2 regions of the Streptomyces sp. NPDC051243 genome follow, and region 2 is predicted to be linked to the other one. Evidence: riboswitches for the same ligand, from Rfam matches in the RefSeq annotation. Region 2 holds a riboswitch; the other holds the start of a gene.
What was found. Region 2 has a riboswitch for thiamine pyrophosphate ahead of ACIBAG_RS29985 (thiamine ABC transporter substrate binding subunit). Riboswitches for the same ligand answer to the same signal wherever they lie in the genome.
Positions count from the first base shown of each region.

Region 1 (3,160 bases), on a different contig from region 2:
GCACTCGACCCCACGACCGCCACGACCAGCGGGTTCGAGCCCTGCAGGATCGCGGGCAGGATGAAGAAGTTGAGCACCAGGAAGCTGATGGCCAGCGAGACCAGCGCCATCACGCCCCGCATCCGCCCGACGAGCACGACGGCGAGAGCGAAGATGCCGGCGAGCACCGCCAACGGAACGCGCCGGTTCACGTCGGTGACCGAGTACTGCAGGTCCTTGGGCGCCGAGGGCTCATAGGCGACCACGACTTCCTGGCCCTCGTGCAACTGCCGTGACTGGTCGGGCTGCACGATCTCCGTGAACGTACGGCCCTTGTCCGTGCCGGTGTCGACGCGGATCGTCGCCTTCTTGCAGGTGCCGTTCTCCTGCTGCACGGCGGAGGAGCCCTCGGCGGTGGAGGTGTCACCGGTCGGGGGCACCCCTGAGGCGCCCACCTCCTTGCAGTTCACCTCGACCACCTTGGTGACCGTGGCCTGCTGAGTCTGCCGGTCGAAGCCGACGCCCGTCCGCTCGTGCGGCGGGGCACCGCCCGGCCACAGCACCGCGAGCCCCACCACCACCGCCGCGGCGAACGGAATCAGGATCGCCGCGATGACCTTGCGCAGGTGCTGGGAGACGGGTGCCGCAGGACCGTGGGCGTGACTGTGCGAGTGCCCGTACCCGCCACCGTCGCCGCCGCCGCCGTGCGAGCCGCCGGACCCGGGCCCGTGTCCATGACCACCGGAATCGTGCCCCTGCCCGTCACCCGGGCCGGGTCCCCGCCCCGGTGAGCCACTGGATTCGGAACCGTGCTCGTGCCAGCCGCCGTGTCCGGCGCCATGATCGTCGCGGGCGTCTCCGGAACCACGGCCGTATCCGCCGTCGTATCTCGCTCCAGGAATCCCCGAACCCCGGCCGTCTGCACGGCCGTTGCCCCGGGCGGGGCCGTTTCCGGCGCCGGATCCGCGGGGCCGCTCGGGCGGTGGGTACGGAGGTTCATGCGTCGTGGTCACCGACCGATCATCGCAAGAACGACCGGGGCCCTCTGTTCAGCGCGCCCGAATTGACGCTAGCGTGGTGCCACCTTTGTACACGCGGGAGCTCGGAGCACCGGGCTGAGAGGGCGCTGACCTCCGTCCCAGCGATGTTTCACATGAAACATCACCCATCGCGAGTGATGTTTCACACGAAACGTCGGCAGACGGAAACCGCTGCGTCGACCGCCGAACCTGTTACCGGGTAATGCCGGCGTAGGGAGTAGGTCTCATGACCAACAAGGACGCACGCACGCCTGCCTCCGTCCAGGACGAGCAGTCCCAGGAGGCCGGGAAGTCCATCGGCTGGCACAAGGCGTATGTCGAGGGCTCACGCCCCGATCTGCGGGTGCCGGTCCGCCAGGTGCACCTCACCAACGGGCAGTCGGTCACGCTGTACGACACGTCAGGCCTGTACACCGATCCACTCGCCGATACCGACGTCCGCAGGGGCCTGCCCCCGCTACGGGAGAATTGGATCATCGCCCGCGGCGACACCGAGGAGTACGCGGGCCGTCCTGTCCGCCCCGAGGATGACGGGATCAAGCACACCTCGCCCCGTGGCGGTCTGCGCAACCTCGACGCGGTCTTCCCCGGACGGCCGCGCCAGCCCCGTCGCAGCCGTGACGGCAAGGCGGTCACGCAGCTCGCCTACGCGCGCCGCGGCGAGATCACCCCCGAGATGGAGTTCGTGGCCATCCGGGAGAACGTTTCTCCCGAGGTGGTCCGCGAGGAGATCGCGGCGGGCCGTGCGGTGCTGCCCGCCAACGTCAACCACCCGGAGATCGAGCCGATGATCATCGGCAAGCGATTCCTGGTGAAGGTCAACGCCAACATCGGCAACTCCGCCGTCACCTCCTCCATCGAGGAGGAGGTCGAGAAGATGACCTGGGCGACCCGCTGGGGTGCCGACACGGTCATGGACCTCTCGACCGGCCGCAACATCCACACCACCCGCGAATGGGTGCTGCGCAACTCCCCCGTGCCGATCGGCACGGTGCCGCTCTATCAGGCGCTGGAGAAGGTCGACGGCCGCGCCGAGGAGCTGACCTGGGAGATCTACAAGGACACGGTCATCGAACAGGCGGAGCAGGGCGTGGACTACATGACGGTCCACGCGGGCGTTCGCCTGCCGTACGTACCGCTCACCGCGAACCGCAAGACCGGCATCGTTTCGCGAGGCGGCTCGATCATGGCCGCGTGGTGCCTGGCGCACCACAAGGAGAGCTTCCTGTACGAGAACTTCGAGGAACTCTGCGAGATCCTCGCCGCGTACGACGTCACGTACTCACTGGGCGACGGCCTTCGGCCCGGCTCGATCGCGGACGCCAACGACGAGGCGCAGTTCGCGGAACTCCGAACTCTCGGGGAACTCAACCGGATCGCGAAGCGTTTCAACGTACAGACCATGATCGAGGGCCCGGGACACGTCCCGATGCACAAGATCAAGGAGAACATCGACCTTCAGCAGGAGATCTGTGATGAAGCTCCGTTCTATACGCTCGGCCCGCTGACCACGGACGTCGCGCCGGCGTACGACCACATCACCTCCGGCATCGGTGCCGCGATGATCGCCTGGTGGGGCACGGCCATGCTCTGCTACGTCACCCCCAAGGAGCACTTGGGCCTGCCCAACCGTGACGACGTCAAGACCGGCGTCATCACGTACAAGATCGCCGCCCACGCGGCCGATCTCGCCAAGGGGCACCCCGGTGCTCAGGAGTGGGACGACGCGCTCTCCGACGCTCGCTTCGAGTTCCGGTGGGAGGACCAGTTCAACCTCGCCCTGGACCCGGACACGGCACGCGAGTTCCACGACGAGACCCTGCCGGCCGAGCCCGCGAAGACGGCCCACTTCTGCTCCATGTGCGGGCCGAAGTTCTGCTCGATGAAGATCTCCCAGGACATCCGCCGCCAGCACGGCGAGTCCCGGGAGGAGATCGAGGAGGGCATGGCTCAGAAGTCGAAGGAGTTCGCGGCGGCGGGCAACCGCGTGTACCTGCCGATCGCGGACTGACGTCGACGTCCTGACCCAGGGCGCCATGCCCAGGTGTCCGGCGCGTGGCCGGGGGCCCGGCGTGCTGCCCGGCTGTTCGGCTTGCGCCTCCCCGAGGAGGTCTCCCCAGGGCTCCGTTGCGGAGGAGGGT
Region 1 covers NZ_JBITES010000004.1:75,902-79,061, reverse strand. Annotated here, with positions in the region: gene ACIBAG_RS10915 (YibE/F family protein) at 1-992, opposite strand, end outside; TPP riboswitch at 1,064-1,253, shown strand; gene thiC (phosphomethylpyrimidine synthase ThiC) at 1,246-3,030, shown strand.
Region 1: it holds a riboswitch for thiamine pyrophosphate, as region 2 does, so the genes downstream of both, thiC (phosphomethylpyrimidine synthase ThiC) here and ACIBAG_RS29985 (thiamine ABC transporter substrate binding subunit) in region 2, are expected to answer to the same signal.

Region 2 (3,160 bases):
ACCTTCAGACCGCGCGCGACAATCGCGGCGACGGGGTAGGCGAAGAAGACCGCGAAGAAGGCCACGGGCACGGCGATGAGGCCGAGCCGCACCGCTGCGCTCCGCGGGTTCCTCCTCCGAATCGGCCGGGGGGCTACTTCAGTACGAGCGAGGTCCACGACTTGACCCAGTCGTCACGGTTGTCGGCGATCTTCGCCGGGTCCATGGTCTCGGGCTCCTCGGCCTGCGGGCCGTACTTCGCGAACTCCTCGGGCACCTGGGCACCGTCGACCACCGGGTAGACGAACATGTTGAGCGGCATGTCCTCCTGGAACGTCTTCGTCAGCAGGAAGTCGATCAACGCCTTGCCGCCCTCGGCGTTCTTGGCGTTGCTGAGCAGACCCGCGTACTCGACCTGGCGGAAGCAGGTGCCGGTCGCGACCCCGGTGGGGGCGGCCGTCGGCTTCGGGTCGGCGTAGATCACCTCGGCGGGCGGCGAGGAGGCGTACGACACGACGAGCGGCCGGTCCGCCTTGGCCTGCTTGCCGCCGGCCGAGCCGGAGAACTCCTCGTTGTAGGCCTGCTCCCAGCCGTCGACGACCTTGACGCCGTTGGCCTTCAGCTTCCCCCAGTAGTCCTGCCAGCCGTCGTCGCCGTACTTGGCGGCGGTGCCGAGCAGGAAGCCCAGGCCCGGCGAGGAGGTGGAGGCGTTCTCGGTGACGAGGAGGTTCTTGTACGCCGGCTTGATCAGGTCGTCGAACGACGTCGGCGGGGCCAGCTTGTGCTCGCTGAAGTACGCCTTGTCGTAGTTGACGCAGATGTCGCCGGTGTCGACGGGAATGACCCGGTGCTCGTCCTGGTCGGCCTGGTACCGGGCGTCGATCTTGTCGGCGCCCTTCGCCTCGTACGGCTGGAACAGCCCGTTGTCGAGCGCCCGCGACAGCAGGGTGTTGTCGACGCCGAAGAAGACGTCGCCCTGCGGGTTGTCCTTGGTGAGGATCGCCTTGTTGACGGCCTGCCCGGCGTCGCCGTCCTCCAGGACCTTGACCTGGTAGCCGGACTGCTTCTCGAACGCGGCGAGGACGTTCTTCGAGACGGCCCACGAGTCGTGGCTGACGAGCGTCACGGTCTTCGACCCGCCGGACCCGGACCCGCCGGAACTCTCGTCGTCGGACGACGATCCGCACGCGGACAACGTGACCAGGCCGAGACCGACGGCCAGGGCCAGGTACTTCTTGGTGGTGCTCACTGAATTCCTCCTGGGATGGACCAGGAAGAGACGCGGCCCCGCCCAGAAGTCCTTTCGGCTCCCGGGCAGGGCGCAACAGCTTGAGTGATGACCGAACTTCCTACCCAGAATGACCTGGGCGAGGTTCAGAGGGTCTGCGGCCTGGTTGCCGCACTCTCAGCGCTGTGGCGCTCCCCTGTCGGAATATGAAGATGTTCGTACGGGTGTACGCGCTCAGATTACCGCTCGGTGGCCGCGAGCTGACCGCAGGCCCCGTCGATCTCCTGACCACGGGTGTCCCGAATCGTCACCGGCACACCATGGGCGGCGATGGCCTCGACGAACGCCTTCTCGTCCTCGGGCCGCGAGGCGGTCCACTTCGACCCGGGAGTCGGGTTCAGCGGAATCAGGTTCACATGCACGGGCTTGCCCTTGAGCAGCCGCCCGAGCCGGTCACCGCGCCACGCCTGGTCGTTGATGTCCCGGATGAGCGCGTACTCGATGGACAGCCGGCGCCCGGACTTCTCGACGTACTCGAACCCGGCGTCGAGCACCTCGCGCACCTTCCACCGCGTGTTCACGGGGACGAGGGTGTCGCGCAGCTCGTCGTCGGGCGCGTGCAGCGAGATCGCGAGCCGGCACTTGAAGCCCTCGTCGGCGAACCGGTGGATGGCCGGGACGAGACCGACGGTCGAGACGGTGATCCCGCGCTGCGACAGCCCCAGCCCGTCCGGCTCGGGATCGGTGAGCCGCCGAATCGCCCCCACGACCCGGTTGTAGTTGGCGAGCGGCTCGCCCATCCCCATGAAGACGATGTTGGACAGCCGAGCGGGCCCGCCGGGCACTTCCCCGTCCCGCAGCGCCCGCATCCCGTCCACGATCTGATGCACGATCTCCGCGGTGGACAGATTGCGATCGAGCCCCGCCTGCCCGGTGGCGCAGAAGGGACAGTTCATCCCGCACCCCGCCTGGGAGCTGATGCACATGGTCACCCGGTCCGGATACCGCATCAGCACCGACTCGACGAGCGTCCCGTCGAACAGCCGCCACAGCGTCTTGCGCGTCGTGCCCTCGTCGGTCGACAGATGCCGTACCACGGTCATCAGCTCCGGGAACAGCTCCTCCCGCAGCTTGGCGCGCGATCCGGCAGGGATGTCGGTCCACTGCTCCGGGTCGTGCGCGTACCGCGCGAAGTAGTGCTGCGAGAGCTGCTTGGCACGAAACGGCTTCTCGCCGATCGCGGCGACAGCGTCCTTGCGCTCACCGGGCGTGAGATCGGCAAGGTGCCGCGGCGGCTTCTTGGCTCCGCGGGGGGCGACGAAAGTGAGTTCTCCGGGCTTAGGCATGGCTGTACCAGTGTCGCAGATCCACTGGTGTGGCCCGCTCCCCTGTGGACAGCCGGGATCACTCCCGCGTGGCGGATGGCCGCGACGGGCTCGTACGTGCCTGCCGAACGCCGGGCTAGTCGGTCCTGCGCTCCAGCCTGTCCTTGAGGAGTTGCTCGTCGCGCGGCAGTTCCTTGCGAACCTGTGGGCGGACGACGAGGGGCACCAGGACCTTGCCGAGGCCGTGCCCTTCGAAGTCGATGTCGATCGTCACGCGGGAGCGGCGTCCGTCGTCGAGCGGCTCGATCTCACCGTGGGTGCGGGGCCTGACGGGACCGTCGATCCCGTGCAGATCCCAGCTGTGCGGAGGGTCGAGCTCGTCGAACTGCACGGTCATCGGAAGCTGTCGGTTGCCGATGCGCCGGGTGACCCGCACCCGGGAGCCGGCGTGGACCGGCCCTTCGTCGAGCGGCTCGGCCGAGACGGCGCTCAGCTGCCATTCGGGCAGGTGGGACGGGTCGGTGATGTACGCGTAGACCTCGTCCGGCGTGCAGTCGACGTCGATGACTTCTCGGATGGCGGTCATGATGACCCCCTTCGAGTCCCCTGTGGGTGCCTGTGAGTGTCT
Region 2 covers NZ_JBITES010000012.1:204,597-207,756, reverse strand. Annotated here, with positions in the region: gene ACIBAG_RS29990 (ABC transporter permease) at 1-158, opposite strand, end outside; gene ACIBAG_RS29985 (thiamine ABC transporter substrate binding subunit) at 134-1,228, opposite strand; TPP riboswitch at 1,308-1,415, opposite strand; gene rlmN (23S rRNA (adenine(2503)-C(2))-methyltransferase RlmN) at 1,447-2,553, opposite strand; gene ACIBAG_RS29975 (SRPBCC family protein) at 2,669-3,118, opposite strand.